Regions from separate parts of the Geobacillus sp. CAMR5420 genome, predicted to be linked through region 2. Evidence: predicted binding sites of a transcription regulator. Region 2 holds the regulator's gene; each other region holds the start of a gene.
The links. The regulator Rex, encoded in region 2, represses fermentation and respiration genes when NADH is low (regulators of the CRP and FNR family bind a similar motif). The targets are predictions, from matches to a motif close to TTGTGAAATATTTCACAA.
Positions count from the first base shown of each region.

Region 1: DI44_RS13595 (L-lactate dehydrogenase) is a predicted target of Rex. The motif match lies at 5,164-5,181, and genes of this name have one in related genera.
Region 3: DI44_RS12340 (nitrate/nitrite transporter) is a predicted target of Rex. The motif match lies at 5,315-5,332, and genes of this name have one in related genera.
Region 4: DI44_RS12445 (DUF2249 domain-containing protein) is a predicted target of Rex. The motif match lies at 5,176-5,193, and genes of this name have one in related genera.

Region 1 covers NZ_JHUS01000012.1:121,994-129,810, forward strand. The annotation lists gene DI44_RS13620 (aromatic acid exporter family protein) at 1-672, opposite strand, end outside; gene DI44_RS13615 (glutamate-1-semialdehyde 2,1-aminomutase) at 801-2,087, opposite strand; gene DI44_RS13610 (ABC transporter ATP-binding protein) at 2,482-3,486, shown strand; gene DI44_RS13605 (ABC-2 family transporter protein) at 3,479-4,270, shown strand; gene DI44_RS13600 (ABC-2 family transporter protein) at 4,274-5,059, shown strand; gene DI44_RS13595 (L-lactate dehydrogenase) at 5,205-6,158, shown strand; gene DI44_RS13590 (potassium channel family protein) at 6,328-6,732, shown strand; gene bcp (thioredoxin-dependent thiol peroxidase) at 6,799-7,275, shown strand; gene perR (peroxide-responsive transcriptional repressor PerR) at 7,500-7,817, shown strand, end outside.
Region 2 covers NZ_JHUS01000007.1:116-7,932, reverse strand. The annotation lists gene DI44_RS14790 (YdiK family protein) at 1-53, shown strand, start outside; gene tatC (twin-arginine translocase subunit TatC) at 237-980, opposite strand; gene tatA (twin-arginine translocase TatA/TatE family subunit) at 1,001-1,153, opposite strand; gene DI44_RS14805 (redox-sensing transcriptional repressor Rex) at 1,171-1,812, opposite strand; gene moaC (cyclic pyranopterin monophosphate synthase MoaC) at 1,828-2,316, opposite strand; gene DI44_RS14815 (ABC-F family ATP-binding cassette domain-containing protein) at 2,413-4,338, shown strand; gene tsaD (tRNA (adenosine(37)-N6)-threonylcarbamoyltransferase complex transferase subunit TsaD) at 4,660-5,673, opposite strand; gene rimI (ribosomal protein S18-alanine N-acetyltransferase) at 5,670-6,122, opposite strand; gene tsaB (tRNA (adenosine(37)-N6)-threonylcarbamoyltransferase complex dimerization subunit type 1 TsaB) at 6,082-6,822, opposite strand; gene tsaE (tRNA (adenosine(37)-N6)-threonylcarbamoyltransferase complex ATPase subunit type 1 TsaE) at 6,819-7,277, opposite strand; rRNA gene rrf (5S ribosomal RNA) at 7,510-7,626, opposite strand.
Region 3 covers NZ_JHUS01000020.1:33,434-41,250, forward strand. The annotation lists gene DI44_RS12370 (TIGR04053 family radical SAM/SPASM domain-containing protein) at 1-128, shown strand, start outside; gene DI44_RS12365 (anti-sigma factor) at 489-1,238, opposite strand; gene DI44_RS12360 (sigma-70 family RNA polymerase sigma factor) at 1,228-1,809, opposite strand; gene DI44_RS12355 (NEW3 domain-containing protein) at 1,937-3,103, shown strand; gene DI44_RS12350 (ABC transporter ATP-binding protein) at 3,106-4,062, shown strand; gene DI44_RS12345 (ABC transporter permease) at 4,049-5,128, shown strand; gene DI44_RS12340 (nitrate/nitrite transporter) at 5,408-6,583, shown strand; gene DI44_RS19380 (hypothetical protein) at 6,829-7,101, shown strand; gene DI44_RS12330 (Crp/Fnr family transcriptional regulator) at 7,418-7,817, opposite strand, start outside.
Region 4 covers NZ_JHUS01000020.1:15,334-23,150, reverse strand. The annotation lists gene DI44_RS12420 (molybdenum cofactor guanylyltransferase) at 1-13, opposite strand, end outside; gene DI44_RS12425 (DUF2249 domain-containing protein) at 118-351, opposite strand; gene DI44_RS19105 (hypothetical protein) at 481-648, shown strand; gene DI44_RS12430 (hypothetical protein) at 1,077-1,811, shown strand; gene DI44_RS12435 (nitric-oxide reductase large subunit) at 2,149-4,512, opposite strand; partial or broken gene DI44_RS12440 (Crp/Fnr family transcriptional regulator) at 4,492-5,007, shown strand; gene DI44_RS12445 (DUF2249 domain-containing protein) at 5,245-5,478, shown strand; gene DI44_RS12450 (DUF2249 domain-containing protein) at 5,482-5,691, shown strand; gene DI44_RS12455 (membrane protein) at 5,688-6,938, shown strand; gene DI44_RS12460 (metal-sulfur cluster assembly factor) at 6,961-7,263, shown strand; gene DI44_RS12465 (Fic family protein) at 7,454-7,817, shown strand, end outside.

The DNA of each region.
Region 1 (7,817 bases), on a different contig from region 2:
TTGCCGGTACAACACGAGCTTGCGCGATTTTTGGAAGCGTTGGCGCCGAAAATACGTGCGCTCTTCTTTGTACATAAAATATAGGTGCTCAAGTTTGGTCATTTCTTCGTGCCGCGTTTCAATTTCTTCTTTTAAATGATGATGGTCGGCTGCCTGCTGTTTATGCAGGCGGATCCATTTTAAAATGGCCTCTGTTTCTTCGCTGATTTTTTCATATACCTTTTTTTCGTATTTCGGCGGCAAGAAAATCAAGTTGACGACAAAGGCGGCGAAAATACCGAGCATCATCGTTAAAAAGCGAATGGCCGCAAATTGAATGAACTGGCGGTCTGTATATTCCATAATGGCAATGACTGTGACAAGCGCTACGGAAATCGTCGATGATTCAAGGCGCATTTTCAGGCAAAGGGCGATGACGATCATCAGCGTCAAACCGACGACCAACGGATCGCGCCCAAGAATGAAAACCGCCGCGATCGCGAACAAGGCGCCGATCACATTCGCTTGCACTTGCTCGATCAGCGATAAATAGGAGCGGTAAATGGTCGGCTGCATGGCGAACACAGCGGAAATGCCGGCGAATGACGGCGATGGAAACTGGAAGAGCGCTGCTAAGAACAAGGCGAGCGCCACTGCGATCCCCGTTTTGAAAATGCGGGCACCGAGTTTCATCTATGATCAAAACTCTCCTTTTTGTTTTGGTGAACCATTCAGTACTATACACAGTTTCATCCTATGTGCGCAAGGAAAAAATATAACGCCCCGCTGGTAAAGGCGGGGCGTTGAGAAATTTCTGGTGTTCAAAGCTGCCGGAACGCCTTGCCGACCGCGTCGATCGTGTAGGCGATGTCGTCTTCCGTATGGGCGAGGGTGATAAACCATGCTTCGTATTTCGACGGCGCGAGATTGATCCCTTGTTTGAGCATGAGCTTGAAAAATTTCGCAAACAACTCGCCGTCGCTGCGCTGGGCTTGCTTGTAGTTTTCCACTTTTTCGTCAGTGAAGAAGACGGTGAGCGCGCCTTTTAAGCGGTTGACGGTCACCGGCAGGCCGCATTGGCGAGCATGGGCCAGGATGCCTTCTTCCAGCATTGCTCCCAATCGGTCGAGATGCTCATAGACGCCCTCTTGTTTCAACACTTCAAGGCAGGCGATGCCAGCGAGCATCGACGCCGGGTTGCCGGCCATCGTCCCGGCCTGGTACGCTGGTCCGAGCGGAGCGACTTGTTCCATAATGTCTTGGCGTCCACCGTACGCCCCGATCGGCAAGCCCCCGCCGATGATTTTCCCCATCGCCGTCAAGTCGGGCTCCACACCGAGCAAGTTTTGCGCTCCGCCGTACATAAAGCGGAAGGCGGTGATCACTTCGTCGTAAATGACGAGCGCCCCTTCCTTGTGGGCAATCTCATTGATCGCTTCTAAAAAGCCCGGTTTTGGCAGGACGATGCCGAAGTTGCCGACGATCGGCTCGACGAGGACCGCTGCGACTTGCTCGCCCCAAACGTTCATCGCTTCGCGGAACGATTCGACATCGTTGTATGGCACGGTAATGACTTCTTGGGCGATGCTCGGCGGCACGCCGGCTGAGTCCGGCGTCCCCAACGTCGATGGCCCCGAGCCGGCGGCGACGAGCACAAGGTCCGAATGGCCATGGTAGCAGCCTTCGAATTTGACGATTTTGCTTCGTCCGGTGTAGGCGCGGGCGACGCGGATCGTGGTCATCACCGCCTCTGTTCCCGAGTTGACAAACCGCACTTTCTCGAGCGACGGGATCGCCTCTTTTAACATTTTGGCAAACGTGATCTCATGCGGCGTTGGCGTGCCGTACAACACACCGGTCTCGGCGGCGCGGCGGATGGCTTCCGCGATGTGTGGATGGGCGTGCCCGGCGATGATCGGTCCGTAGGCGGCCAAGTAGTCGATGTACTTGTTTCCATCCACATCCCAAAAGTAGGCTCCTTGCGCCCGCTCCATCACGACTGGCGCACCGCCGCCGACCGCTTTGTATGAGCGGGACGGGCTGTTCACTCCACCAACAATGTGCTGGAGCGCTTCTTCATATAATTGTTCTGATTTGGTCCACTGCATTGTTTGATCCTCCTGTTTCCGCTGACTGCCTCTTTATATAGTAAACCGAGAAGACTCAAACTTCAATGCTATAGGCGTAGGCGGGAGATGGATCGGTTTCTCCCATCATTGACGTGCTGATTCGAAAAAATCCGACAGGGAAATATTTTGTTTCCGTATGGGTGGAAACCGACATCCAACTGTTGCCGACGGTCGATCGGCGAGTGGGCATTGATTTAGGACAAAAGCATTTTGCCGTTCTTTCCAAATCGGAGGCGGCGCCTAACGCAATGGCGTCAACAGACTGGAAAACAAAAAAGATGAAAATGGCGGCGATTCATGTATAATGCAACATAGGAGAAGGGCGCAAGCCGCCTTTTTCCTTTGACGCCAAGGAGAGGTCAGGAGGAGAACGATGAACGCGATTGAAGTAGAACATTTGCGCAAAGAATTTAAAGTGCACAAAAGCCGCTCCGGCCTTGTCGGAGCGTTTCGCGATTTATGGACGCGCCGTTATACGCTCGTTCGAGCGGTTGATGACATTTCGTTTGCCGTCAAGCAAGGGGAAATCGTCGGCTATATCGGCGAAAACGGCGCCGGCAAATCCACGACGATCAAAATGTTGACCGGCATTTTAACGCCAACGTCTGGGCGCATTGTCGTCAACGGGATGAATCCCCATAAAGAGCGCGAAAAATTCGTGCGCACGATCGGCGTCGTGTTCGGCCAGCGTTCGCAATTATGGTGGGACATCGCTGTTCAAGAGTCGTTCCGGCTGTTGAAAAAAGTGTACCGCGTCTCGGACGAGCAATATCGCCGCCATATGGCCGAGGTGATTGACATGCTTGAGATCGGCCCGCTGCTTGATAAGCCGGTGCGCAAGCTGTCGCTTGGCCAGCGGATGCGCTGTGAGCTTGCCGCCGCGCTCATTCACAACCCGCCGCTGTTGTTTTTGGATGAACCGACGATCGGCCTTGATGTGCTTGTCAAACTCAACATCCGTCAGTTTTTAAAGCAGTTGAATGAACGGTATGGCACGACGATCCTGCTGACGACGCACGACATGTCAGACATTGAAGCGCTTTGCGAGCGGGTCATTATGCTCGATGAAGGGAAAATCATTTACGATGGGTCGCTTGAGCGCCTGAAAGAAAGATGGGGGCAAGGAAAACGGGTCGCCTTTACGTTCGCCGAAGCGGTGACGGCCGCTTTTTTGCAGCAGTTGACTGAAGGGTTGGATGTTGTTTGGAAAAAAGGTGAACAGCCAAACGTTTGGGTCTCGCACGTTCCATCAGGAGGCGTGCCGGAAGTTGTCAGTCGCGTCGCTGCCCGTTGTGCGTTAAATGACATCCATATTCACGAAGTGCCGACGGAGGAGATCATCCGCAATATTTATGAGGAAGGTGCGGTTCATGGGTAAGTATGTCGAAATGGTCCGCATCCGCTTTTTAATGATGCTCGCCTACCGGACAAACTATTACACTGGCATTTTGATTTACGCCATTAACATCGCAGCGTATTACTTCCTTTGGTCGGCTATTTATGGCGGCAAATCATCGATGCAAGGGATGTCGCTTGGGCAAATGACGACGTATGTCGCCATTTCCTGGCTGGCGCGGGCGTTTTATTTTAACAACCTTGACCGTGAAATCGCCATGGAAATCCGCGATGGAAAAGTAGCGATTGAACTGATCCGCCCGTACAGCTATTTAGGGATGAAAGCTGTGCAAGGGCTTGGCGAAGGGCTGTTTCGCCTTTTCTTTTTATCGCTGCCTGGGCTTTTGGTCGTATCGCTTTTTTTGCCGCTTCAGTTTCCGGGACACGCCAAAACGTGGCTGTCTTTCGGCTTGTCGCTTCTATTCAGCTTTATCATTTTTTCGGAGCTGAACTTGCTTGCGGGGGTTGTGACGTTCTTTACGTTCCGAAATGAAGGGTTGCTTAGGGCGAAGCGGTTTATCATCGACTTGTTTTCTGGGCTCATTTTGCCGCTTTCCTTTTATCCTGATTGGGCGCAACGGGCGATGATGTATTTCCCGTTTCAAGCCATCAGCTACATCCCAAGCATGATCATGACAGAAAGTTTTAAAGGTGCTGCTGTCCGTGATGGCCTGCTTCTGCAGGCAACGTGGTGCATCGTATTGCTTTTTCCGATTGGATGGTTATGGAGAGCGGCGAAAAAGCGTCTCGTTGTGCAAGGGGGGTAAACGTTGTTTTACGTATCGGTTTTTTTTCAATACATGGCGCAATATATGAAGACAAAGCTGCAATATCGAGCCGATTTGTTCGTGGAGTGGCTGTCTGACTTTATGGCTCAGGCGGTCAACTTGGTATTTTTGCTGGTTGTGTTCGGCCATACGACGCTGCTTCACGGCTGGTCGCGCGATGAGATTTTGTTTATTTACGGTTTTTTTCTTGTTCCATATGCCGTATTTGGCGCCTTTTTTAACCTTTGGGATTTTAATGAACGATATATTGTGCAGGGGGAAATGGATCGTGTGTTGACGCGCCCGCTAAACAGCCTGTTTCAAATTGTTTTGGAGCGGATGGAGCTTGAATCGCTGCTTGGCGCTGTGCCCGGGCTGATCATTATGCTGTATGCCGGCAGCCGCTTGTCTCTTTCGTTTCATTGGTATGATGTCTTCGTGTTTATTTTGCTTGTGATTGGCGGTGTGTTGATTTATGCCGGCATTTTCATTTCACTGGCGACGATCAGTTTTTTTGCCGACGCCCGCACATCCATCATGCCGATGATGTACAACATCAGCAGCTATGGCCGCTACCCGATCGATATTTATCATCGCGTCATCCGCTATATTTTAACGTGGGTGCTGCCGTTTGCCTTTGTCGGCGTTTATCCAGCCTCCTATTTTCTTGACAAAGAGGAATGGTATGGCTATGTCTTTTTCACTCCGGTGGTCGGTGCCGTCTGTTTCGCCGTCTCGGTCATGCTTTGGAACGCCGGGGTGAGACGATATCGCGGGACGGGGAGCTAGGCGCCCCGCCCGTTTTTGTTCATTTGCCATCAAAATGACAAACAATGGTCAAGCAATCGACACAACCTTGTCTGTATCGTTAGCATGTTGTGGCGTAAAATAAAATGTGAATATATTCACAAAAAGGAAGAAGAGGTGAATAGTGATGAAAAACGGGAGAGGAAATCGGGTAGCGGTCGTCGGCACCGGGTTTGTCGGCGCCAGTTATGCGTTTGCCTTAATGAATCAAGGGATTGCCGATGAGATCGTGCTCATCGATGCAAATGAAAACAAGGCTGAGGGCGATGCGATGGACTTCAACCATGGGAAAGTATTTGCGCCGAAGCCGGCTGACATTTGGCACGGCGATTACGATGATTGCCGCGATGCCGATTTGGTTGTCATTTGCGCCGGCGCCAACCAAAAACCGGGCGAGACGCGGCTTGATCTTGTGGACAAAAACATTGCCATTTTCCGCTCGATCGTTGAGTCGGTCATGGCATCCGGATTTCAAGGACTGTTTCTCGTCGCCACCAATCCGGTCGACATTTTAACGTACGCGACGTGGAAATTCAGCGGCCTGCCGCAAGAGCGAGTAATCGGATCGGGCACGATTTTGGACACGGCGCGGTTCCGCTTCTTGTTGGGCGACTATTTCGCCGTCGCCCCGACGAACGTGCACGCCTATATTATCGGCGAACATGGCGACACTGAACTCCCGGTCTGGAGCCAGGCTGATATCGGCGGCGTGCCGATCCGCAAGCTGGTCGAGTCTAAAGGGGAAGAAGCGCAAAAAGAGCTCGAGCGCATTTTTGTCAATGTGCGCGATGCCGCCTACCAAATTATTGAGAAAAAAGGAGCGACGTACTACGGGATTGCTATGGGGCTTGCCCGCGTGACGCGCGCCATTTTGCATCATGAAAATGCCATTTTGACCGTTTCCGCTTACTTGGACGGCCCATACGGCGAACGCGATGTCTACATCGGTGTGCCTGCTGTGATCAACCGAAATGGCATCCGCGAAGTGATTGAAATTGAACTTGACGAGGAGGAGAAAAAATGGTTCCACCGTAGTGCTGCGACGTTAAAAGGTGTATTGGCGCGCTATTTTGCTCAGTAAAGCGCAACGATTGGCTTCATCTGACGGGACGCTGGCTTGTCAAATGGGTCGGGTGATCCGGTGGAATACAGGAGTGCTGCCGATTCAAGCAGGGTGCGGAGGGTCATGCGGTATAATCGCCCGGTTGTCCGCGTATATATGAACGACGGACAAAAATGGGGGGAACGTGATGGATTACGCCTTCCTTGGCATTGTTGCCGCCGTACTGCTCGGCAGCATCACCTCGCTTTGGACAGTGCGCGTGCAAGCGACGCATCGCCTGTCACTCGATAGCTTATGGGTTCTCGTCCAATGGTATTTAACGATGTTGCTCGGTTTTGCCATGATTTATATGATTTTGCAAGTAAACGGCCATGCTGTGTTTACCCCATCCCCAAATAGCGCATCGAAAGATCGTTTGTCGCTGCTTGAAGACAGCTTGTATTTAAGCGGTATGACGCTTTTGTCGGTCGGATACGGTGATGTCACTCCGATCGGCGTCGGGCGGTGGATCGCCATTGCCGAAGCGCTGCTCGGCTACATTATGCCCGCTGTCATCGTGACGCGCACCGTGTTTGACTGGGATCATCGCTGATATGAGTTGCAATTTCCCTTCGTCTTCGCTACGCTAAAAGAAAACGAAGAAGACGGGGGGAACGACATGACGATTGCCATTGGCCAGCCAGCTCCAGATTTCACCTTGCCGGCAAGCAATGGGAAAATGGTTTCGCTGTCTGATTTTCGCGGCCGGTATGTGGTGCTTTACTTTTATCCAAAAGACATGACCCCGGGGTGCACAGCCGAAGCGTGCGACTTTCGCGATCGCCATGCGCAGTTCGCTGAGTTGAACGCCGTCATTTTAGGAGTGAGCACCGACCCGATGAATCGGCATGAGGCGTTTATCGAAAAATATGAGTTGCCATTTTTGCTTCTTTCTGATGAGCGGCATGAAGTGGCCGAGCTGTATGGGGTATGGAAGAAAAAGAAAAATTTCGGCAAGGAATATATGGGCATTGATCGCTCGACATTCATTATCGCCCCCGACGGAACGTTGGTCCAAGAATGGCGCGGGGTGAAAGTGAAGGGGCATGTCGATGAGGCGCTTGCGGAAGTCGCCCGACTAGCGTCATCTAGGTAAGCGTCCAGACAATGTACATCGTTTGGCGTATGATACATAGTAACCTCCTCAAATGAATGACATAAGAGGCGGAAACAATTTCCGCCTCCTTTTTTTGTTAAAATGGCGTCCGAACCCATATATTAATGGCATCTATATTGACAAATGGCATGCATTCTTTGTAGACTAATTATAAATATTATAAAGTGATAATTTTTTTCACCTTTGAACAGAGAGTGAGGTGCATGACGGTGTCTGACAACGAGCAACTGAAGGAAGCGCTTGACATGCTGAAAAAGACTGGCATACGCATCACGCCGCAACGTCATGCGATATTGGAGTATTTGATCAGCTCGATGTCCCATCCGACGGCTGATGAAATATACAAAGCGCTGGAAGGGAAATTCCCAAACATGAGCGTAGCTACCGTCTACAATAACTTGCGCGTCTTTAAGGAAATCGGGCTTGTCAAAGAGCTGACGTACGGCGATTCGTCAAGCCGGTTTGACTTCGTCACTTCCAATCATTATCACGTCATCTGTGAAGAGTGCGGCAAAATTGTC
Region 2 (7,817 bases):
CTGCCTTTGATTTCGGCACCGCCCTTCGCCTTCTTTTCGCCTCAAAACGCTGACCCCCTTCCCGTGATTCGCGCGGGAAGGGACCAGAACATCAATCCCATGACGGCGATCATATCGTGAAAATGGAAACAAAAAAACAAGAGGCCGGCCTCAAAGCCCTGTTTTGCGGCTTTTGAGACAGCCCCTTCGTTTGGCCCGGCCTTGCTCGCTTTCCTCTCAATGTTTTTCGTCCCGCCTCACTCATTGCCTTCCTGCTCGACTGCTCGCTGCGCTTTCCGATAGCCGATGCGCGCCACCCAAATGCTTCCTTCATACAAAATGGTGAGCGGAATCATGACGATCACTTGCGACAGCACATCCGGCGGCGTAATGACCGCCGCTAAAATAAGCAGCGCTAAATACGCATACTTGCGGATGCGAACAAGAAGCTGCGGCGTAATAAGCCCTAAGCGGGTGAAAAACAACACGACGATCGGCAGCTGAAACACGATGCCAAACGGCAGCACGAGCTGAAGCAAAAACTGAAAATATTCATTAATGCCGATCATTTGTTGAACCCCTAGTTGGTCAGCCAGCCGGCTCATAAATCGAACGACAAACGGAAACAAGACGAAATAAGCGAAGCTGACGCCTGCTAAAAAAAGAACGATCGACGCCGGGATATAGCTTAACGTCACTTTCCGCTCTTTTTCATACAGACCGGGGCTGACAAACGCCCAAATTTGATACAACAGCACCGGAGCCGACAGTACAGCCGCGATGACAAAGGCAAACTGAAAATACACTTTAATCGGATCGGTGAGGCGGAAGGCGTTCATGGTCAAATGCTTCGCCTCGGCCGTTCGCTGCAAATACAAAATGACATCATCGACAAAAAAGAAACTAACGACAAGCGCCGCAGCAAAAAAGATGAGCACGATGATGAGCCGTTTTCGCAGTTCACCCAGATGCTCATACACCGACATTTCTTTGTCATTCATTGTTTCTCCATCCTGCCTTGTCATCGGTCGGTTTTCGTTTCTTCGTCATCAGCGAGCCCTTTTGTGGCGTCTTTAAACTCGCGAAGCGACTGGCCGAACGACCGCCCTAATTCCGGCAGCTTTTTCGTGCCAAACAGCAACAAAATCACAGCAACGAGCAACAAATATTTCATGTGTTCTTCTCTCCTTTTTACGATGGCGATGGATAGTTTTTCAAAAAATAGACGAGCGACTGCAGCTCAATGGCTAAATCGATATGATGGACGCGAATATGGTTCGGCACGTTCAACCGCGCCGGAGTAAAGTTTAAAATGCCTTTAATTCCTTGCGCGACAAGGCGGTCGGTCAGCGCTTGAGCCGCGGCGGCCGGCACGGTTAAAATGGCGACCGGGATGTTTTCGTGAAGCCGCTCCTCCAACTCATCGAGATGATAGACCGGCACCCCGCCGACTGTCGTCCCTACTTTCCGCTCATCGACATCAAACGCCATCACGATTTTCGTATTGTTGTTTTTCGAAAAATTATAGTTTAAAAAGGCGGTGCCTAAATTGCCGACGCCAAACAAGGCGACTTCGGTCACCTCATCCTCTTCAAGCGTCCGGCGGAAAAACGACAACAAATAATTGACATTATACCCGTATCCCTTTTTGCCAAGCGCGCCAAAATAGGAGAAATCACGGCGGATCGTCGCCGGATCGACTTTCACCGCCTCGCTCAACTCGGCAGAGGAGACGCGTTGCTTGCCGGAAGCGTGCAAGTTTTTCAAAAACCGATAGTAAAGCGGCAGCCGTTTGGCGGTTGCCTGCGGAATTTTCGGTTGTTCGTTGCTCATGATCTCATCCCCTAGCTAATCGGTTTTCCGTCGGTAATGGCCAGACTTCCCGCCCGTTTTTTCGACCAAATACGTCGGACCGATGACCATTCCTTTATCAAGCGCCTTGCACATATCGTACACTGTCAACGCACAGACCGAAGCGGCCGTCAGCGCTTCCATTTCCACTCCTGTGCTCCCTTTCGTTTTCACCGTTGCCGTGATGACGAGCTTATGCGCTTCTCCATCGTTTTCCCAAGCAAAAGCAATGTCCACACCCTTTAACATAAGCGGGTGACACATTGGAATAAGGTCAGCTGTCTTCTTCGCCGCCATCACCCCCGCCACTTGAGCGACGGCGAGCACATCCCCTTTCTCGATCGCATTGCTCGTCATTTTTTCGTAAATTTCCCGGCTGACAGTCACGCTCGTTTGCGCCACAGCCACTCGCACAGTATCTTCTTTGTGCGTAATATCAACCATTTTCGCGCGCCCTTGTTCATTGAAATGAGTGAACGATGACAATACAATCTCCTCCATTTATACACTATACACGATTTTTCATCATTCGTCTTTGACCGTTTTCGCGACTTGCGTTAAACTATTCGCGAGGTGACGGACATGATCATTTTGCAAGTGCACGGGCTCACGAAATATTTCGGTGCTGACCTTATTTTATCGAATATAAAACTAGAAATACAGTCCCGCGACCGAATCGCCCTTGTCGGCCGCAACGGAGCGGGAAAATCGACATTGTTGAAAATCATCGCCGGTGAACTCTCTTTCGACAGCGGCAAAATCATCAAACCAAACCATATCAAAATCGGCTATTTGGCGCAAAACAGCGGGCTCGACTCGCCGCGTTCCATTTGGGACGAAATGCTTGAGGTATTCACCCCGCTTCTAGGACTCGAAAAACAGCTCGCCGAACTCAGCATGCAACTCGGCGACCCGGACGTACTCGCCGATCCCGCTCGCTATGAAAAAACGCTGAAAATGTATGACGAGCTGCAAGAACAATACAAAGAACAAGGCGGCTACCAATACGAAGCCGACATCCGCTCCGTTTTGCACGGGCTGCAGTTTTCCTCATATGATTATAAAACTACGCCGGTCTCGTCGTTAAGCGGCGGACAGCGGACGCGGCTTGCCCTTGGGAAATTGCTGTTGTCCAAGCCGGATTTATTGATTTTGGACGAGCCGACGAACCATTTGGATCTTGAGACGCTTGCCTGGCTGGAGCAGTACTTGCAAGCCTATCCCGGTGCCGTCCTGGTTGTTTCCCACGACCGCTACTTTTTAGACAAAATCGTCACCGACGTATACGAACTGTCGAATGCCACGCTCAAACACTATGCCGGCAACTACAGCCGCTATTTGGAGTTGCGGGCCGAGCAATACGAACAAGAGTTAAGACGGTACGAGAAACAGCAAGAAGAAATCGCCCGACTCCAAGACTTCATCCAGCGCAACATCGCCCGTGCCTCGACGGCCAAACGGGCGCAAAGCCGGCGAAAGCAACTGGAAAAAATAGAACGGCTCGAACGGCCTGTCGACGATGAAAAATCAGCCTCCTTTTCGTTCTCGATCGATCGACCGAGCGGCTATGAAGTGCTCACCGCTGAAGACATAGCCGTTGGCTATGGCGACGGTGCACCCATCATCCGCCAAATCAGCTTCCGCATCACGCGCGGCGAAAGCGTCGCCCTAGTCGGGCCGAACGGCATCGGCAAGTCGACATTGCTGAAGGCGATCGCCCGAAAACTCCCTATCCAAACAGGAGAGCTCCGCTACGGCGCAAACGTCCAAATCGGCTATTACGATCAAGACCAAGCTGATTTGTCATCGAACAAACGGGTGCTTGACGAGCTGTGGGACGCCTACCCCGAAAAGACAGAAAAAGAAATTCGCACCGTGCTCGGCAACTTCCTGTTTTCCGGCGATGACGTTTTAAAACCGGTCTCCGCTTTAAGCGGCGGGGAGAAAGCACGCCTGGCGCTCGCCAAGCTGATGTTGCAAAAAGCAAATGTCCTTCTTTTGGACGAACCGACAAACCATCTAGACCTCGACAGCAAAGAAGTGCTCGAGCAAGCGCTCATCGACTACCCGGGAACGATTTTGTTCGTTTCCCACGACCGCTATTTCATCAACCGAATCGCAACAAAGGTGTTTGAACTTTCCAGCGGAGGCCTAACGGAATACTTAGGCGACTATGATTACTACATCGCCAAAAAAGAAGAAATGCGCGAATTGGCGCTCCTGAACGTCCGCCCGACAGAAACGGCAAGTGATTCTGCCAAAACGACATACGAGCAAGAAAAAGAGGAAAAAAAACGACGGCGCCAGCGCCAACGCCGCTTGGATGAAATCGAAGCCGAGATTGCAGCGCTTGAAGCACAAATCGCTGAGATCGAGCAAAAACTTTGTGATCCATCCGTTTACGGCGACTATGAGACGATGCAACGATTGACGCAAGAAAACGACGAGCGGAAGCAGCGAGTCGAAACGTTATTGGCCGAATGGGAACAGCTTTATACTTCACTATAACCGACAACCCGCCTCTAGTTTCGGCGGGTTGTTCTTTAGTTAGTCACATTATCCACAAAAGAATCCACAATTTCCACCATGGAATATAAGTTATTCACCAACTTTTCCACATTATCCACAAAAAACATCTTCCTTTTGCACAAAAATCGCTGTGTATTGTTTTTCTTATGTTGATCATGTTTTACCGCTTTTTCCACATTGTCCACAGATTTGTGGATAAAAATATACACAAACTTTTTTCACATGAAAACAAAAAGGACGATCCGTTTGCCTGCCGCAAACGGATCGCCCTTCGGTGTCTTTCGCGTTTCAGCCAACTGCCTAGACAAGCGGCAAGCTTGGATTGGCGTTGAGCGCCAAATCAGCCCGCTTTCCTTGTTGATATAACACTGTTCCCGCAACGGCAATCATCGCAGCATTATCGGTGCATAGCGATAACGGCGGGATGACAAGCTCCACATCGGGGAGCTCTTTCATTTTATCCTGCAGTGCAGCCCGCAGCCCGCGGTTGGCCGCCACCCCCCCGGCGAGCAGCACTTGCCGTACGCGGTATTCTTTGGCGGCCTGCACCGTTTTCGTCACCAGCACATCGACGACGCTGGCCTGAAAGCTCGCGGCCATCTGTCTCGGATCGATCTCCTCGCCGCGCTGCTTCGCGTTGTGGAGCGCATTGAGAACCGCCGATTTTAAGCCGCTGAAGCTGAAATCATACGAACCTTCCTCAAGCCACGCTCGCGGCAAATCAATCACTGGCTCTCCCTCATGAGCCAGCCGGTCGATGTGCGGTCCTCCTGGGTACGGAAGGCCTAAAGCCCGCGCCACCTTGTCATACGCCTCACCGGCAGCGTCATCGCGCGTTTCACCGATCACCGCAAAATTCCCATGCTCCTTCATGAACACGAGTTCCGTATGACCACCGGAAACGACGAGCGCCAACAGCGGAAACTTCATTTCAGCCACTAATTGATTGGCGTAAATATGACCGGCGATATGATGCACCCCAATAAGCGGCAATCCATGGGCAAACGCTAACGCTTTCGCCGCGTTGACCCCGACAAGAAGCGCTCCGACAAGCCCCGGTCCGGCCGTCACCGCCACCGCATCAAGGCCCGCAAACGATACGCCGGCCTGCTGCATCGCTTCTTCAATAACGAGCGTAATTTGCTCCACATGATGGCGGGAAGCAATTTCCGGCACGACGCCGCCAAACCGCCGATGGCTTTCCATTTGCGACGCCACTACATTCGATAAAACCTCTCTTCCGTTTTTCACAACTGCTGCCGCCGTTTCATCGCAGCTCGTTTCAATGCCTAACACATATACGTCCTCATTCATCTCAGCTTCACCCACATGACTAACGCGTCTTCAAAGTTATCCGGATAATACCGTTTGCGAATGCCTCCGTTGCGAAACCCTAGCTTTCGGTACAGCGACTGGGCAACATGATTGGACACGCGCACCTCAAGCGTCATCGTCGCCGCCCCGTGCTGCCTGGCCATGTCCATCAAGCGTCGCATGAGCGCTTCACCAAGCTTTTGCCCACGAAACTGCGGTAACACGGCTACATTCGTCACATGCGCCTCATCGATGACAAGCCACATCCCACCATACCCGATGATCCGCCCGTTGTACACCATGACGATATATTTGGCGTAGCGGTTGTACATGAGCTCGTTGTAAAACGATTCACGGCTCCAAGGCGAAGTAAACGATGCCCGCTCGACTTGCACGACTTCATCAATGTCATGAATGGTCATTGGCCGAAATTGAACATTGATCCCCATCGTTCTGTTCCCCTTTTTGTTTCGCGAGCCATTTCGCCTCCGCCTCGGCAAGGCGGAGGTAGTTCGGCACAAACACATGGGCGTTCTCGCGCTCTTTTTGTTTGCCGAGCATCACCAACTCGCTCGGACGCGGCAACGCCAAAGACGGCGGGGCCACGTGAACCCGTTCGCCTAAATGACTTCGAAACAAATCACGATATAGCGGTGCATCCGCACCAATGAACAATACATCCTCTTCCCGCTCGCTCAACCGACGCGCCCACTCATCCGCCGCCACAATCCGGTCCTCCTCAAGACAGCGGAGCGCACCGCCTTCGTAGCGATAAAGCCCGGTGTAAATTTGTCCGCGCCGTGCGTCAAACAGCGGAACGATCACCCCAGGAAAATAACGGCCATTGGCGGCGAGCACTTCAAGGCTCGACACTCCGGCGATCGGAATACCGAGCGACCAGGCAAGCGTTTTCGCAATCGTCACGCCGATCCGCACCCCGGTATACGACCCCGGCCCTTTCGCTACAACGATTAAATCGAGATCTTTTGGAGCAACGTCACATCGTCGAAGCAACAACTCAATGGCTGGCATCGCCCGGGATGAATGGTCTTTTTTCACATTGGTGATGAATTCCCCTTTCACGACATCACCATCTACCAACGCAATGCCAAGCGGCATATTCGATGTATCAATTCCCAATACTTTCATGACGGAAAAATCTCCTTGCACAACTGTTCATAACGCTCTCCCGACGGCTCAAAGCGAAGCAACCGCTCATCGCCGCCACGATGAAACAAGAAAACGGTCAGCCGTTCCTCAGGCAACTGGCCGGCGATCAAATGCGCCCATTCAACAACCGTAACACCATCGCCAGCAAAATATTCGTCAAATCCAAGATCTTCCCATTCATCTTCAAGTCGGTATACATCCATATGATAAAGCGGAAGCCGACCATCATATTGCTTAATAATCGTAAACGTTGGGCTATTGACCGTTTGCGTAATGCCCAGCCCTTCAGCAAGACCTTTCGTAAACGTCGTCTTTCCCGCCCCGAGATCACCTTCTAATGCGATGACCATTCCCCGCTCAAGATGTTCCGCCAGCCGGCGGGCCACCGACTTCGTTTCTTCCGGAGAATGCACCAAAATTTCAATTTTTTTCATTTTGTTCTACCTTATCCCCTTTTATCATCTTCACTCTTGCTTTTGAAATTGTATCATATCCGAACATCTTGCCGCCACTTCCAAAACGAAAAATAGGCATAGGAGAAAGGGAAAAACAAAAAGGACGATCCCGCGCAGCCTTTTGGCTCGCTGACAGATCGCCCTGTTGCGCAATCGCCCCTAAAAAGAAAAAGGGAATGAGGCGTGTCGAAACTCCCTGGTGAATGAAGCTGCCTAGCAGCGACCTACTCTTGCAGGGGCGCTGGCCCCAACTACCATCGGCGCTGGAGGGCTTAACTTCCGTGTTCGGGATGGGAACGGGTGTTTCCCCTCCGCCATAGCCACTAGGCAAGCGGTTGGATTTTGACATCATTTATTATACTTGAAAAACAAACAATGTCAAGAAGGAAATTCATTCCTTCAAAACTAGATAACCGTCGGAAGAAGCCGCTCGCCTGCGCTTTTCGCATTGTCCAGCTCCGGCTCGCCGATAAGCGGGCGGCCTCCACTTTTCTTGCTGTCCAGTTCCAGCGCCTAGCT
Region 3 (7,817 bases), on a different contig from region 2:
AGTTCCGATATGTGTGCGGCGGCTCACGCTCGCGGGCGTACGCGGTGACGGGAGACTATTTGGAAAGCGAGCCGTATTGTGTTTACATTCCAAAGGCGCTGCGGACAAAAGAGCGAAGCCAACGGTAAGAGAGCGGTGAAAAACGGCCGCTTAAAATGACGGCGCTGCGGCGTTCGTGAGACGGTTGCCCGGGCGCATGCGGCGGACGTTGGTGATGTGTCCAAAACATACGGGGAAGGAGCAGGCGCCCTTCCCCGTTTTTATCATCCTGAACCGAGAAGATCCCCCACTTCCACGCGTGAGCGTAAGTGGGGGATGAATCGGGATTTGCCGTCACTCTTCCTCTTGCTTCCACAGAACAGAAGGGGTAAAGAAACGTGGGACGCACGGGGATGGCTTGGTGGACAGCCTGCTGTGGGGCGGGTGTTCCCAAGAATCTCCCACCTCAAAGCTCAAGCGTAGGTGGGAGAGCGTTCAATGTTGAAATATCATTCGTGGTCCAAATCGACAATAAATGTCTCCGGCCCGGTCGGCGCCGCGCTTCCTCCCTTTGGTTCGAGGCTCGCTTTAATTTGCTTGAACTGTTTGACATCCTCGCCGGTGATCAAAATGCGCGCCGCTCCGTGGCGGATCGTCAACAGTTCCCCTTTGACCTCGTTGTTGGTGTAAATGATCCACAATTGATAATCGCGGGCCGCAAACGGCGGCAGCCCTTCAATTTCCATCAACATTTCCTTCGTATCGTCATTGAGCCAAATTGTGCCGTCCATCTGTTGAAAGAGCGCCGATGGCTCAATCGGAATTTGTTTCGTTTTGGGATTACGGATGATTCGCTCAATTGGAATGTCGGTATGTTGTTTGACAATCTGGTATCGATATGGCTCATCCGATCCGCCATGGGAAGCGGTCGGCCCGTCGTTCGAAGCGGAAAGGCACAAGGCGAAAAGGAAGACGGCCAAAGCGGCACCGATCCATCCCGAAGCGATGCGGACCTTTCGCTGCGCGCGCGCTGTTTGTCTTTGCGCTTCCGCTTGGGCCCAAATTCGCTCTTTGTGAGAAAGGGGCGGTGCTTCATATTGGGCTGCCTCTTTAAGCCCAATGTCTTTCCACGCTTCAAGCAGGCGTTGGCATTCAAGGCAGTACTTAAGATGGTTGGACACGTCTTCTTTTTCTTGCTCTGGCAGCATGCCTAACAGCCAGTCCACGATTTTTGCTTCCGAAATATGGCTATGCTTCATGCTGTTCTTCACCTCTGCCAGCCCCCATCCAGTGGAACAGCTCTTTTTGTTTCCGCAAATTGCGCAAGCCGTAGCGGATGAGCGACTTGACGGAGCCCAGCGGCTTGTTCATCGCGGCGGCGATTTCCCGCTGTGTTTCCCCATGAAAGTAAAAGTGAATGATGGCTTGCCGCTGCTCCTCGGGGAGATGGGTTAAAGCGTCTATGATGACTTGTTGTTCCAGTTGGCGGAGAAAATCAAATTCCGCCCCCTTTTCTGTTAAAGCTGCTTCCTCAAGGCGGCTCACTAAAAGGTCCCGTTTCTTGCGCAGGCGGTCGAGCGACCGGCTTTTCGTTTTCACGGCAAGAAAGGCTTGAACGCTTCCCCGTTTCGGGTCGAATTGATGCGGTTTTTGCAAGATTTCGAGAAACACATCGTGGCTGACATCTTCCGCCTCCACCTCGTCGCCGACGATCCGAAGAGCGATATGATAGACCATCGGAGCGTATTTTTCGTAAAAACGGTCAAAGGCGGCGCGCGAGCCTTCGGCGATCTTCTCGAGCAGTTCGAGGTCTTCCCGTCGGTCTTCCATCTTGCCCACCTCCCGACGCATGCTTGGAATGGTTGCTCTGCATCTATTCTACAACTGAATTTTTCTCCTGCAAAACAAATCCATTGATCCATTTCTGGCGTATACGAAGTGAAAACAGAAGGAGGGAGTGAATGTCGTGCAAAGCAGGATCATCATGATGTTCGCCATGATCTTGACTCTCTTTTCGCTTCTTCTTCCGATCCGCCCGGCATCGGCGGCAAGCGGTGTTGTTCTCTTCACGCCATACACCGGGCTTTCCGTGACGCCGGGGGAAACAATCGACTATACGGTCAATGTCATCAACAACGGTTCCAACATTGAAAACGTCACCTTCTCGTTTGACCACCTGCCGAAAGGATGGTCGACTTCGATTACCGCTGAGGGGAGAACGATTGAGCAGCTGTCCGTCCGAGGCGGAAAAGAAGAAGAGGTCACGTTGGAAGTGACCGTGCCGCTGGATGTCGACAAGGGGGATTACCGCTTTTGGCTCGTCGCGAAAGGGGACAGTGGTTCATCGAAATTGCCGCTGCTTGTCCGCGTGACGGAACAAGGATCGTTTAAAACGGAACTGACGTCGGAACAAACGAACCTCGAGGGGCACGCGGATTCGAGCTTCACGTATGATGTCACGCTGAAAAATCGAACTGCCAAGACGCAAAATTACGCGTTAAGTTCGGCGGCGGAAAAAGGTTGGCAAGTCACGTTCAAATCGGAAGGCAATTCCGTTACGTCGGTGAAGCTCGAGCCGAATGAATCAAGAGACATTACCGTAGAGGTTAAACCGCCGGAAAATGTGAAAGCGGGCACGTACAAAATCCCGATCAAAGCGCAAACGAGCGATACGTCGGCTGAGCTGACGTTAGAAGCGGTCATTACGGGCACGTATGCGCTCAAACTGACGACGCCGTCAGGAAACTTAAGCACCGATGTGACGGCGGGGCATGAACGGGTGATCGATCTTGTTGTCAAAAACACCGGAAGCGCTCCACTTTTGAACATCAATATGACGGCTGACGCTCCGCCTGATTGGGAAGTGGAATTCGATCAAAGCACGATCGCCCAGCTGAACCCGGGCGATTCCAAAACAGTCAAGGCGAAAGTGAAAGCGTCGGATGAAGCGATCGCTGGGGATTATGTTGTCAACTTCCAGGCGCAAACGGCGGAAACGTCGGCGGAGGCGGCGTTCCGCGTCTCGGTCAAAACGTCGACCGTTTGGGGAGTGGTGGCGGTGTTGATCATTCTCGGGGTGGCCGGAGGGCTATACTATTTGATCAAAACATACGGGAGGAGGTAAGCATGGCAGCACCCGCTGTCATCGAGCTTGACAACTTGTGCAAAACGTATGGCGACCATCGGGCGGTTGACCATTTGTCGCTTTCCATTCAAAAAGGGGAAATTTTTGGGCTTCTTGGCCCGAACGGGGCCGGAAAGACGACGACGATTTTGATGATGCTCGGGCTCACCGAGCCGACGTCCGGCATGGTTAGGGTATGCGGGATCGATCCAGTGCGAAATCCCATTGACGTTAAACGGAAAGTCGGGTACTTGCCGGATGATGTCGGCTTTTACCATCACATGACAGGGTTGGAGAACTTGCTGTATACGGCGGCGTTAAACGGCATTCCTCGCGCCGAGGCGGAAAAGCGAGCGTGGGAGCTGCTCGAGAAGGTGAATTTGACCGATGCGGCCCATAAAAAAGCGGGGAAATACTCGCGGGGAATGAGGCAGCGGCTCGGCTTGGCCGATGTGTTGATGAAGCGCCCGGAAGTGATCATTTTGGATGAGCCGACGTTGGGCATCGACCCTGAGGGAGTGCGCGAGCTGCTTCGGCTGATCCGCGATTTGAGCCGCCATGAAGGCATCACGGTCCTGCTGTCCTCGCACCAATTGCACCATGTGCAGAAAATTTGCGACCGAGTCGGCTTGTTCGTGGGCGGCCGATTGTTGGCCGAAGGGAATATCGAACGCCTGGCGCAACAGCTGTTTTTGCAGGATGCCTATGTCATCCATGTGGTTGCTTCGCCGCTTGACGCTTCCTTACGGTCCAAAATCGAGGCGATTCCGGGCGTCAATAAAGTGGAGCAAACGGAAGATGGATGGGATGTGTATTGCCAAACGGATGTGAGCGCCGCCATCAGCCAGACGATCATCGAATCAGGATCTTCGCTGTTCCATCTCAGCCGGCGGGATTTTGGACTTGATGAGATTTATCACCGCTATTTTGAAGGGAGGGATGTACGTGAAGGCCAGTAAGGAAGAGCGATGGGCAAACGATGTTTTTTCATATGTGAAAAGATGGAGCGAACGGCTGAAGGTGGGTGCGCTTGATGAGAAGAAACGAGCAAGAGGGGCAAACAGCGCCTTTTCGGCCATTGTCAAAAAAGAACTGGCCGATTATTTGACGAGTTGGCGCATGATCATTTTAATCGCCCTCATCTTGCTTACTTGCTTCGGCTCGCTGTATACGGCGATGACGACAATCCGGGACGCGTTGGATTCCTCGGAAGAGGCCAAGGAAATCGCGAAAGGCGCCTACTTGTTTCTAAAATTATTCACCGTCTCGGACGGAACGTTGCCTTCGTTTCTGACGTTTGTCAGCTTTCTCGGGCCGCTGCTCGGCATCGCCCTTGGATTTGACGCCATCAATTCGGAGCGGAATCGGGGGACGTTAAGCCGGCTCATGGCCCAGCCGATTCCGCGCGATTATGTGATCAACGGCAAGTTTGTCGCTGCGCTGTTGTTGAATGCTGTTTTGTTTCTTTCGCTCGGCCTGCTCGTGATGGCGTTGGGCATTTTGGTCTTGGGGATTCCGCCTACTTTCGAAGAGTTTGCCCGCATGGTCTGCTTTTTGTTGTTATGTCTTGTGTATATCGCCTTTTGGCTGAATCTCGGCATTTTGTTTTCCGTCGTCTTCCGCCAGGCGGCGACATCCGCGTTGTCGTCGATGGCCGTTTGGCTGTTTTTCAATCTTTTCTACTCGATGATCGTGGAAGTATTTGCGAAATCGTTTTTGCAGTCTGACGCCATTACGTCCGTCGAGCAGGCGGTCGGCCGTCAAGAGTTGGTGCTTGGTCTCATGAGATTGTCGCCGAGCTACTTGTTCAATGAATCAACAACCGCCTTGCTTTCGCCGGACGTCCGAACGCTAGGGATCGTCACGGTGGAGCAAACGGCCGGCGCTGTTGCGGCCCCCTTGCCGTTCTCGCAAAGTTTGCTGCTCATTTGGCCGCAGGCGACCGCGCTCATTGCCGCCACCCTCATCTGCTTTGCGATCGCGTATTGGTTGTTTATGAGGCAGGAGATACGGGCGAGTGGGTGAGAAAACAAGTTGTTTGCCGTAGACGGGGCGGAAGAGATGTGTGCGCCCAACAGCGTTTCTTATCGTTCGTATGTGAAAAACGTTCTGCCAAATCGTGTCCGTTCCTTTTGGGGACGGGCTTTTTCTTTTTTTGGATGTGACAAAACCGTGACAACGCTTGTGGCAAAATGGTGACAACAGGCAAGAATGTGATCAACCTCACAAATCCGTTTCCTTCTCCTGCGTATGATGGAAGTACAAACAACGTCACAAATTTTGAAAGTTTGGGAGGGGCTTTTCATGAATAAACAAAAGGCGCTGCTGCCGATTACGACGTTCGCCATGATGTTTTCATTCGCCGTGTGGGCCGTGTTTTCGCCGCTTGCGAGTACGTTTCAGCAAATGTACGGGCTGACATCGACGCAAAAAAGCATTTTGGTCGCCATTCCGGTGCTGCTTGGCTCGATCATGCGTTTGCCGCTTGGCATTTGGACGGACCGGATCGGCGGGCGCAGGCTGTTTTCGCTGCTGCTCTTGTTTCTTGTCATTCCGCTTGTTGGCGCAGGGTTTGCAGATTCGTATGCGATGCTTCTGTTTTGGGCGTTTTTCATCGGCATGGCCGGAACGTCGTTCGCCATTTCGGTGACGTTCGTTTCCCGCTTGACTCCGCCGGAAAAGCAAGGGACGGCGCTTGGGATTAACGCGATGGGCAACTTCGGCACGGCGGTTGCTGCGTTTTCCGTTCCATCGATTGCCGCAGCGTTTGGTGTGCCTTGGGCTTTTTGGGGGATGATCATTCCGGTTGTCGTCATGCTCGTTTTCGTTTGGTTTTTCACACCGGATATGCCGAAGCCGAAACAACAAAAAACGGTGCGTGAATCGCTGTCGGTATTGAAATATAAACATACGTGGACGTTGTCGCTCTTTTACTTCGTTACGTTCGGGGCGTTTGTCGCTTTCGGCATTTACTTGCCGTCGCTGCTCGTTGACTTGTATGGGTTGACGCCAGTGGATGCTGGGATGCGCGCGGCTGGGTTTACTGTACTCGCTACGCTCGCGCGGCCAGTCGGCGGCTATCTTGGCGATAAAATCGGAGCTGAACGGGTGTTGACGTTCGTCTACGCTGGAATGACAATCGGCGCGTTGGTGATCGCGTTTGGAATGGAAAATATTTGGGTGATGACAGCGGCTTGTTTGTTTGTGGCCGTGATGTCTGGGCTGGGCAACGGTGCGGTGTTCAAACTCGTGCCGCAGCTGTTCCCAGCCGAAACGGGCGCCGTCACCGGCCTTGTCGGCGCCTGGGGCGGACTTGGCGGCTTTTTTCCGCCGATTGTCATGGGGATCATTAAAGATGCAACAGGTTCGTACGTGCTCGGTTTTCTGCTCCTTAGTTTGTTTACCCTTATTTGCTTCTTGCTGAACCGGCTCGTATTTGGCAAAAAAGCCGGCGAACCGGCGAAGCGGTTCGCTTCTTGAATGGAATACCGTATAGAGAGGCTGAAAGCTTGTTCGCTTTTAGCCTCTTTTTTTGTTTGGGCGTGTTTTTCTGTTATTCAATGTGAGTATGCGTTTCACTATTGTTACATGATTAAAATATATTGCTCATTATTTCACGAACCCTTCAAACATGGCCGCTCCTTGGTGATACAAATCACTAGGGGAAAGGCAGAAATGGCGTACGCTGAAGGTGTAAATCAAATCAACTGAAGGGGGAGAAAACAGTGAAACGAAATGTGTCTACGTTGTTGTCAGTTGCGTTGGTTGCATCGCTTTTGGCCGCATGCAGCAACGGGGGAGGAGGAGAGGCAAAGGCGGAAAATAAAAACGGAACAGCGGCAACTACGCAACAGTCTGCTACGAACATGTTAGCGGCGCATAAAGGATTGAACCAAGCACCGGTGCCGTTGAAAATGGAGCGGATCGGACCGCATGACGTCCGCGTTGAAATGACGGCGCAAATCGGGAATATACCCGATCGTCACTCATCAGTTTAACCATGCACAAAAAGGAGCCGTCGCCATGCTGAAAGTGACCGAAACGGGCGAAGACGACGGCTCAGAAACAAGCGGACATTAATGTTTCCCCATTTCCCTAAACGGGAGATAGCCGCCTAAAGCCCTATAGCTCTTATTATACGGCGGTGAAAAGAAAAAGAAGTGATTCGCATCACAATCGAAAAAAAGAGAGCGTCCGGCAGGCCGCGAACAACGGTCGGTCGGGCGTTCTTCTAATCAGCGCGCCAAAATGGCTTGGTCGTTGCTGTGTATCGAAGGGGAACGATCAGACAGACCCCTAACTACGGTGCACCGCTCACTCAATGCAACAAATATCCGGCGGACAGTCTTCGCATTGAATTTCCGTTTTCAAATAGTTTAAATCATGAACCGTAATTTTCCCCCGTTTTGTCGAGATGATCCCTTGTTGTTTTAATGCATTGAGCATCCGATTAACGCTTTCGCGCGTTGTGCCGCAAAAGTTGGCTAAATCTTGGTTTTTCAATGCGACGTCGATCAAAATGCTTCCATCTTCAAGCGGGACGCCATAGCTGTTGCATAGGCGAATGAGCGTCGAATAGAGCGCCCCTTTTTTTCCGTTCATAATCAAATCGCGGAATTTCGTCTGTGTCCGCCGGACATGCTTGCTCATCCAGCGCATATATTCAAGAGTAAGGGTCGGATTGATAAGCAGCTGCTGTTCCAGTTCCTCTTTG
Region 4 (7,817 bases), on a different contig from region 2:
TTTGTTTCATCATGCTTCCCCTTTCCGGACATCCATCGTTTGTTTTTACCGTACCATACCAACCGGCGAAAAAAAAGATTTCCGCCTGCAGACGGAAATCCCAATGGAGCGGATGATTTATTTTTTGCCGATGGCGACCCGCCAGACGTCCGGCCCTTCCTCTAAGTACTCCCATGTAAACTGATCCGGACGCTCCATCATAAATTGGTATTGCAACGGACGCGGATCATGGTCATTGACAAGCTCCATTACTTCCCCCGGCTTCAAATTGTCAAACAGCCGAAAAATTGCCGGATGGCGATCCCGCGGCGGATAGTCCGGGGCGTGGATTTTGGCAGCAAATTGGTTCATAACATTGGCCTCCTTTGTAGTATAATGAATTATATACTTTATCATAACCGCTTGAGCCTTGGGCGGTAGTGACGAGCGTCACAGCCCGAAGGTGAACATGTTCAATCCCCATGAAAGGAGAAATGGCGGTTGGAAGAGCTTGTTGGCTTTTGCGCGCAATGCGGCAAGCCGATCCATTGTCTGCATGGTTTTTTAAACGGCGTCGTCAGCCGAGAAACAGAGACGTTGTACTGCTTTCCATGCCATGACAAGCAAAAGGAAACCGAACACACCACGCCGGACAAATGCCACAAGTGATTGAAAACGTTCACAAACGAAAGGGGGCTGACCCAAAAATCCGCTAAAAAGCGGACTTTTGGAGCCAGCTCTTTCTTTATTAAGTAAGCCGTGTATTGATCATGAACGATTCTGAATCAAACCCTTTTATTTATAATTTTCGTCAAAACAATGTCGCTGCCGGGATTAACATGACCGTACGGGCTAAAACGCACTCCTTTTCCTGGACGGATACAAAGCGACAATGACACAAAACGTTATGTTCAAATTTCTACGAATCATTTATAATATGAATGGGGAACGATTGTCCTCATTTGTTCTGCGCTACAATCCCATCCCTTTCCTCAACCACTTACTCTACACGCTCGTTTCCCCAGTCCTCAAAAGAAAGGAGCGATTCATCATCACCCACTTTTCCATGGCTACTATATAAGAAGGGAGGATTTTCCTTGGAAGCGATATTGAACCAAATTTTGGACAAGCTCCAAATGATCGAACATGAAGTAAGCGATATCAAAACAAACATGGCAACGAAACAGGAACTCGAAGAAGTAAAGCAAAACTTCTCAACAGAGCTTGAGGATATTAAAGCCAACATGGCAACGAAACGAGAACTTGAAGAAGTGAGGAATCGTTTCACAAAAGAGTTCGAAGATATTAGAACCAACATGGCCACTAAACAAGAACTCGAAGAAGTGAAGCATAGTTTCACAAAAGAGATCGAAGACATCAAAGCCAACATGGCTACCAAGCAGGAGCTTGAAGACATCAAAGCCAACATGGCTACCAAGCAAGAGCTTGAAGACATTAAAGCCAACATGGCTACCAAGCAAGAACTTGAAGACATCAAAGCCAACATGGCTACCAAGCAGGAGCTTGAAGACATCAAAGCCAACATGGCTACCAAGCAAGAGCTTGAAGACATTAAAGCCAACATGGCTACCAAGCAAGAACTTGAGGACGTAAAGAACAACCTAATGAAAGAATTAGATCATGTCAAAGCCAATATGGTCACGAAGCAAGAGTTTGTTCTCGTCCAACAAGCAGTGCTTGAAACAAATGAAATCGTTAAGAAAATAGAACAAAACATGGAAAAGCACGAACGGATTTTAGATCTTCTTTCTAGGCGTTCGATTGAACAAGAAGCGGCAATTTCCAGCATTCGTCTTATTAAGGCACCATAAGCAAGGAGAGAGCATCCCTCCCTACCTTTCTTAGGTGCGGCCGCCTTTATAGTATTTATAGTAAAGGAAGAAACATCTCCATTGGAATGCGTTCGACCATTTCGTGAACTACATGAGCCATATGATCCAGTGGAATGATATCGCCTGGCAACGTGAGATGATTCATGGTACACTCTTCAAAAATTATGATGATGTTTCATAAACAAATCGCTCCTTTTCCGGCGATAGCGGTTATGATAACTCTATTCTGCCAGAAAACGAACGATTCTCTTCTATTTTCGTGTAAAAACGGGCTAATCCCAAAACGCATTCGCGTTTTGGGTCAGCCCCGTTTTGGTTATTCTTCCTCCGCCAAATTCGCCGCCGGCAGCTCTTCCCCTTCGCCGTGCGTTGGCTTGCGCAAATGGAACAGCACCTTGATGGCGAAAACAAGCAACGCAACGACGCCGATCAAAAAGATCGTATCCGGAACGAAGCGGACAAGCAGCAAATTTTGTACGACATCTTGTTGCAAAAACGAAGGCGAACGAGACGCCCAATAGCCGTGTTCAAACGCTTCTTTGATTTGCAGCACCCCAACCGGGAGAAGCGTGATGAGAACCATGCCAGCCAGGCCGATGTTCAGCATCCAGCAAGAGAATTTCAGCCATTTGTCGTTCCATGCTTCCGGTTTGACGATGTTGCGCAGCGAGTAAAGAAGCACGGCGATCGCAAACATGCCGTACACGCCCATCATCGCCGCATGGCCGTGGGTCGGCGTTAAGAATTGCCCGTGTTCAAAGTAGCTGACCGCCGGCAAATTGATGAGAAAGCCGAACACCCCGGCGCCGACCAAGTTCCAGATCGCTGTGGAGATCAAAAACCAGAATGTTGCTTTATACGGGAAGTTGACTCCGCCGTCGCGCATCATTTTGTATTGCTCGTACGCTTCCAAAATAAGGAGCGTGAGCGGAATCACTTCGAGCGCCGAGAACACGGCGCCAAGGGCGATCCAGATTTCCGGTGAACCGTTGTAGTAATAGTGGTGGCCGATGCCGATCACACCGCTGCCCAATAAAATCGTAAATTGGAAATAAAGCGCCCGGACGGTCGATGTTTTCGTCACAAGCCGCAGCTGGACGAGCAAAAACCCGATGACGACAACGGCGAACACTTCGAAAATGCCTTCGACCCATAAGTGGATGATCCACCAGCGCCAAAAATCCGCCATCGTAAAGTTCGTATCCGGCTCGATAAAGAACGCGAAGATGTAAAAGAACGGAACGGCGATGGCTGAGTAAAACAGCAAGTGGATGAGCCCGCCTTTGTCGCTTTCTTGCTTCAGCCCTCGTTTGATGCCGCGAAAGACGATGAACAGCCAAAGCAGCATGCCCACGACTAAAATGATTTGCCAAACGCGGCCGAGCTCAATGTATTCCCATCCTTGATGGCCAAACAGAAACCATTCGTTCCCTAAGTAGCCGTTGACGCCTAGCCATTGGCCGATCATGCTGCCGGCGACAAGGACAACAAGCGCCCAGAAGAGCAGATCGACGAGCAGCCCTTGCTTTTTCGGCTCTTGCCCACCGACAAGCGGCGCGATGAAAATCCCCATGCCAAGCCAAGCGGTGGCAATCCAGAAAATCGCCAGCTGCAAGTGATACCCTTTGGCGATGTTAAACGGCAATAGGTCATGGATCCATTTGATGCCGAAGAAGCTGTCCGGTTCCGTATAGTAGTGGGCGAGCAACGCCCCGAACATCGTTTGGACGAAAAAGAGCGCCGATACGACGACGAAATATTTGCCCGCTTTCACTTGCGACGGAGTCAGCGGCTGCCGCCGCAAGTCGATGACCGGAAACTTCCCTTCTGCATACGCTTCTTGCATGCTTAGTTGATAACGGTGGAAGACGTACAAAATGATCCCGATAAACAAAATCAAAATCGTGACGCTGACGCCGCTCCACCATACCGCGGAAAACGACATCGTATTGCCGGCGTCCTCATAGTACGGCCAGTTGTTCGTATACGTAATCTCGTCGCCAATTCTCAACGTGCTCGACAGCCAAGCCGTCCAGAAGAAAAAGTCGGCAATTTGCTTGATTTGGTCGCCATCCGCCACCCAGGCACGGTTCGATTTTGGCATGTCGCTTTCTTTGATCAATCCTTTTTTCAATCCCCAACCGTCGCCATTGGTGAACACGTCACGGTAATAGTCGCGCACTTTTTCCAACCCGTATACTTGCGCATCCGTCAGGACGAGAACATCTGTAACCGGATTGTAGCGGTTTTTTCGCATTTCCTTGATGACTTGTTCGCGGATGATCGTTTTCTCATCGTCGGTTAAATCGGCAAACGGTTTGTGATACCGCTCTTTTGCTTTGTAATCTTGCATGCCTTCCGTATAAATTTTCAACGCTTCCGCCGTATAGTCCGGCCCCATATACGACCCGTGTCCAAGCACGGTTCCGTAATCCATCAGCCCGTATTTTTGGAAGACGGCCTGCCCGCCGATGATCGTTTCTTTCGTCATCAGCACTTGGCCGTCTTCACTGCGCACTTCCTTCGGCCTTGGCGCCATTTCTTTAAAAATCCAATACCCGCCGACAAGCAGGACGGTAAAGCTGATCACAATAGTGAAAATGAGAATCGATTTGAGAAAACTGTTGGTCGTTTGCCGCCCCGTCCGCATGTTGGGGCGAACGGATCGATGAACTTCCATATAAGCGGAAAAGAACAAATCATCTCGATTTTGCAGACGGGAGAAATGTTTCCGCATGCCGGCTTTTTCTTAAAAGGCACCTATCCGGCCCACGCCGAAGTGGTCGAGGAAGCGACATTGATCGCGATCCCAATCCACGATTTCGAACAAGTGCTGATGGCGAGCCCTGAACTTTGCATAAAACTGTTCCGCGTCATGGGCGAAAAAATCGTCGACTTGCAAAACCGGCTTGAGGCGCAAGTGCTCCATAATACGTACGAACAAATCGTGCTGCTTTTGTTGCGGTTGACGCGCACGAACGCCGTCAAGCAAGGGAAATGGCATCGGCTCACCGCCCATGTGACGAACCGCGAGCTGGCCAACATGATCGGCACCGCCCGGGAAACGGTGAGCCGCACGTTGAGCCAGCTGAAACGGAAAGGGCTGATTGACGTCGACGAACACGGCTTTTATTTGATTGACCGCGAAGGGCTCGAACAAGAAATCTTTTTCTAACTCCTTTTTCCCCATCGTCCGGCACCGGTCGGGATGCGCAATGGAGCTGATGGGGTTTCCTTTCAAACACTTGGGCAAGCCCATCTTTCTGAAACATGCTATTCCGCCCTTTCAAACGAAGACGAAACCTTTTTTCCAAAGTGGAATATGTCATGTTTCGGCCGAAAGATGTGAGCTATATCACAACATTCCGCAGTGAAAATGATTATCATGATAGTCAAAAAGGAGGGAAAGCGCATGGGTGTGACGATTGAACTCGATGTGCGCGAAGATTTGCGGCAGAAGCGGGAACCTTTTGAAAAAATTATGAACGCCATTAAGCCACTCAAACCGGGCGATACGTTCATTTTGCACGCCCCGTTCAAGCCGCTGCCGTTGTTTCCGATTATGAAAGCGAAAGGATTTACGTATGAAGTGGAACAAATCGAAAAAAAACATTGGAAAGTAACGTTTGTGAAGCAGGGGGGATGACCGATGATCCTCGATAACCGCGGACTCGAGCCGCCGCAACCGATGATGCGGACGCTAGCCGCCCTCGCGAAGCTGAATCCTGGGGAGACGCTGACGATCATTAACGACCGCCGCCCGATGTTTTTGTACGAGCAGCTTGATGAGCTCGGCTACCGGCACGAGACGGTCGCACGCGAAGACGGCAGTTTTGAAATCCGCATTACGAAAGGATGAGCAACGTGTTTCCTACTCGCACGGGGACAGAAACAGACGTCCGTCTTCCGTTCTCGTTTATCATGTTCGCCGTGTTGGCGTTCGCCGCGTCGCAGCTTATGTTGCTTGGAGCGATTCCCTCACTTAGCAGCGGCGCGTTCCGGTTGCCGTTCGTCTGGGCGGCGGCCCACCTGGCGTTGCTTGGCTTTGCGTTGATGACGGCCATGGGGGCGATGTATCAGCTCGTTCCGGTCGCCTTTTTGACGCCGATTTGGAGCGAGCGGCTCGGCTTTTGGCAATTTGCAGTGACAGCGGCCGGAATTGTCGCATTTGCCGTAAGCCTGGCGGCGGCGCCAAACCGGGCGTTTCTTCCCAGCTTGTTGCTTTTGCTTGGCATCATCCTATTCGTCTGGCAAATGGCGATGACGTTAAGAAAACAAGAAACGAAAAATATCATGACGCTCTTTGTCGCCACGTCACTGTTGTTTTTGCTGCTGACGGCGGCCGCCGGGGGGCTCTTGGCGTTTCACTTTTTCGCCGCCAAAGGCGCTAACAGTCATGAAGTGGTGTTCGGCTTGCATGTGCTGTTCGGGCTGTGCGGCTGGTTCACACTGCTCATCATAGGCTTTTCGTACAAAATGGCGCCGATGTTCTCGCTCGCCCACGGCTTTTCGCTGCGGCCGGCGCGTTACGTCTATGCGCTGTACATCAGCGGGATTGCGGTGGCGTTCGCCAGCTTATTCTTGCGAAGCCACGCATGGCTTATAGCCGGTGCAGCCTTGCTCATGAGCGGATTCGTTGTTTTCGCCTGGCATATCCGCGCCATTTTGCAAAAGCGGATGAAAAAAACGCTTGACCGCCCGTTCCGCTTTTCTCTTTCGGCCATCGTCATCGGCCTCGGGCTGCACGTTGCCGCCTTTGCCGCCATCGTTGTCGGCAGCGGACGGCTGCTTGGCATCATTGTTTATCTATTCATTGTTGGCTGGATCCTGTTTAGCATCATCGGCTATTTGCTCAAAATCGTGCCGTTTTTATGGTGGACGCATCGCTACAGCGAAAAAGTCGGCCAACAACACGTGCCGACGTTAAGGCAAATGATGAATGAGCGAGCCGTCACCGTCCAATGCCGCCTATGGCTTTTCGCCCTCGCGCTGGCGGCTGTGGCGCTTGCTGTCGCGAGCGTGCCGCTGTTCGCCATCACTCAAGTGCTGTTGGCTGGATTAAGCGTTGCCTTTGCCGGAACGATTTTAACGGTCTTCCGAAAATAAGCGAATGAGGAGGAAAAGAACGATGGATGTCCGCAAACTTGCCATTCAACAGCTGAAAACGGTCCTTGATCCGGAGCTCGGCATTAACGTCGTCGATTTAGGGTTGATTTATGACTTAAAAATCGAAGATGGGCATATCAATGTCCTGATGACGCTCACGACCCCGGGCTGCCCGCTTCACGACTCGATCGCCGGCGGCGTCAAACGGGCGCTCGAGCAAATCGACGGCATCCGCGACGTGCGCGTCCAAGTGACATGGAACCCGCCATGGACGCCGGAGCGAATGAGCGAAGAAGCGCTCCGGCAGCTTGGGCATTTTTCCTGAAACGGTCCACTTTTCCATCCCTTTTCGCCGTTCGCCCGTGTTGGGCGGACGGTTGTTTCATTGTCCTGCAACTGCTGAACACTCCCCGCCCTTTATTTTTGTATCGTATAGAAAAAACGAGAGCCATCGCTTGGCTATTTAAAGGAAAAACGAATCGAGGCCGCGAATCATATACCAAGAGGTGAGAGCGATGTTTGCTAAAATCGACGAGCTGAAACAACGGTTGGATGCGTTGCGCCCTTTGCCTCCAGGGTTGGTGAAAAACTTGCGGGAATCATTTCGGATCGAATGGACATACCATTCTAACGCCATCGAAGGCAATACGTTAACCTTGTTAGAAACAAAGCTAGTCGTAGAAGAAGGGATTACCATTGGTGGAAAACGACTCAAGGAACATTTGGAAGCGATTAACCATGCGGAGGCGATTGACTTTATTGAAGAGTTAGTCGCAAACAAAGAACATTTGACCGAGCACGTGTTGAAACAGGTCCATTATTTAGTATTAAAGAGCATTGACAATGAAAATGCCGGGAAATATCGAACATACAATGTGC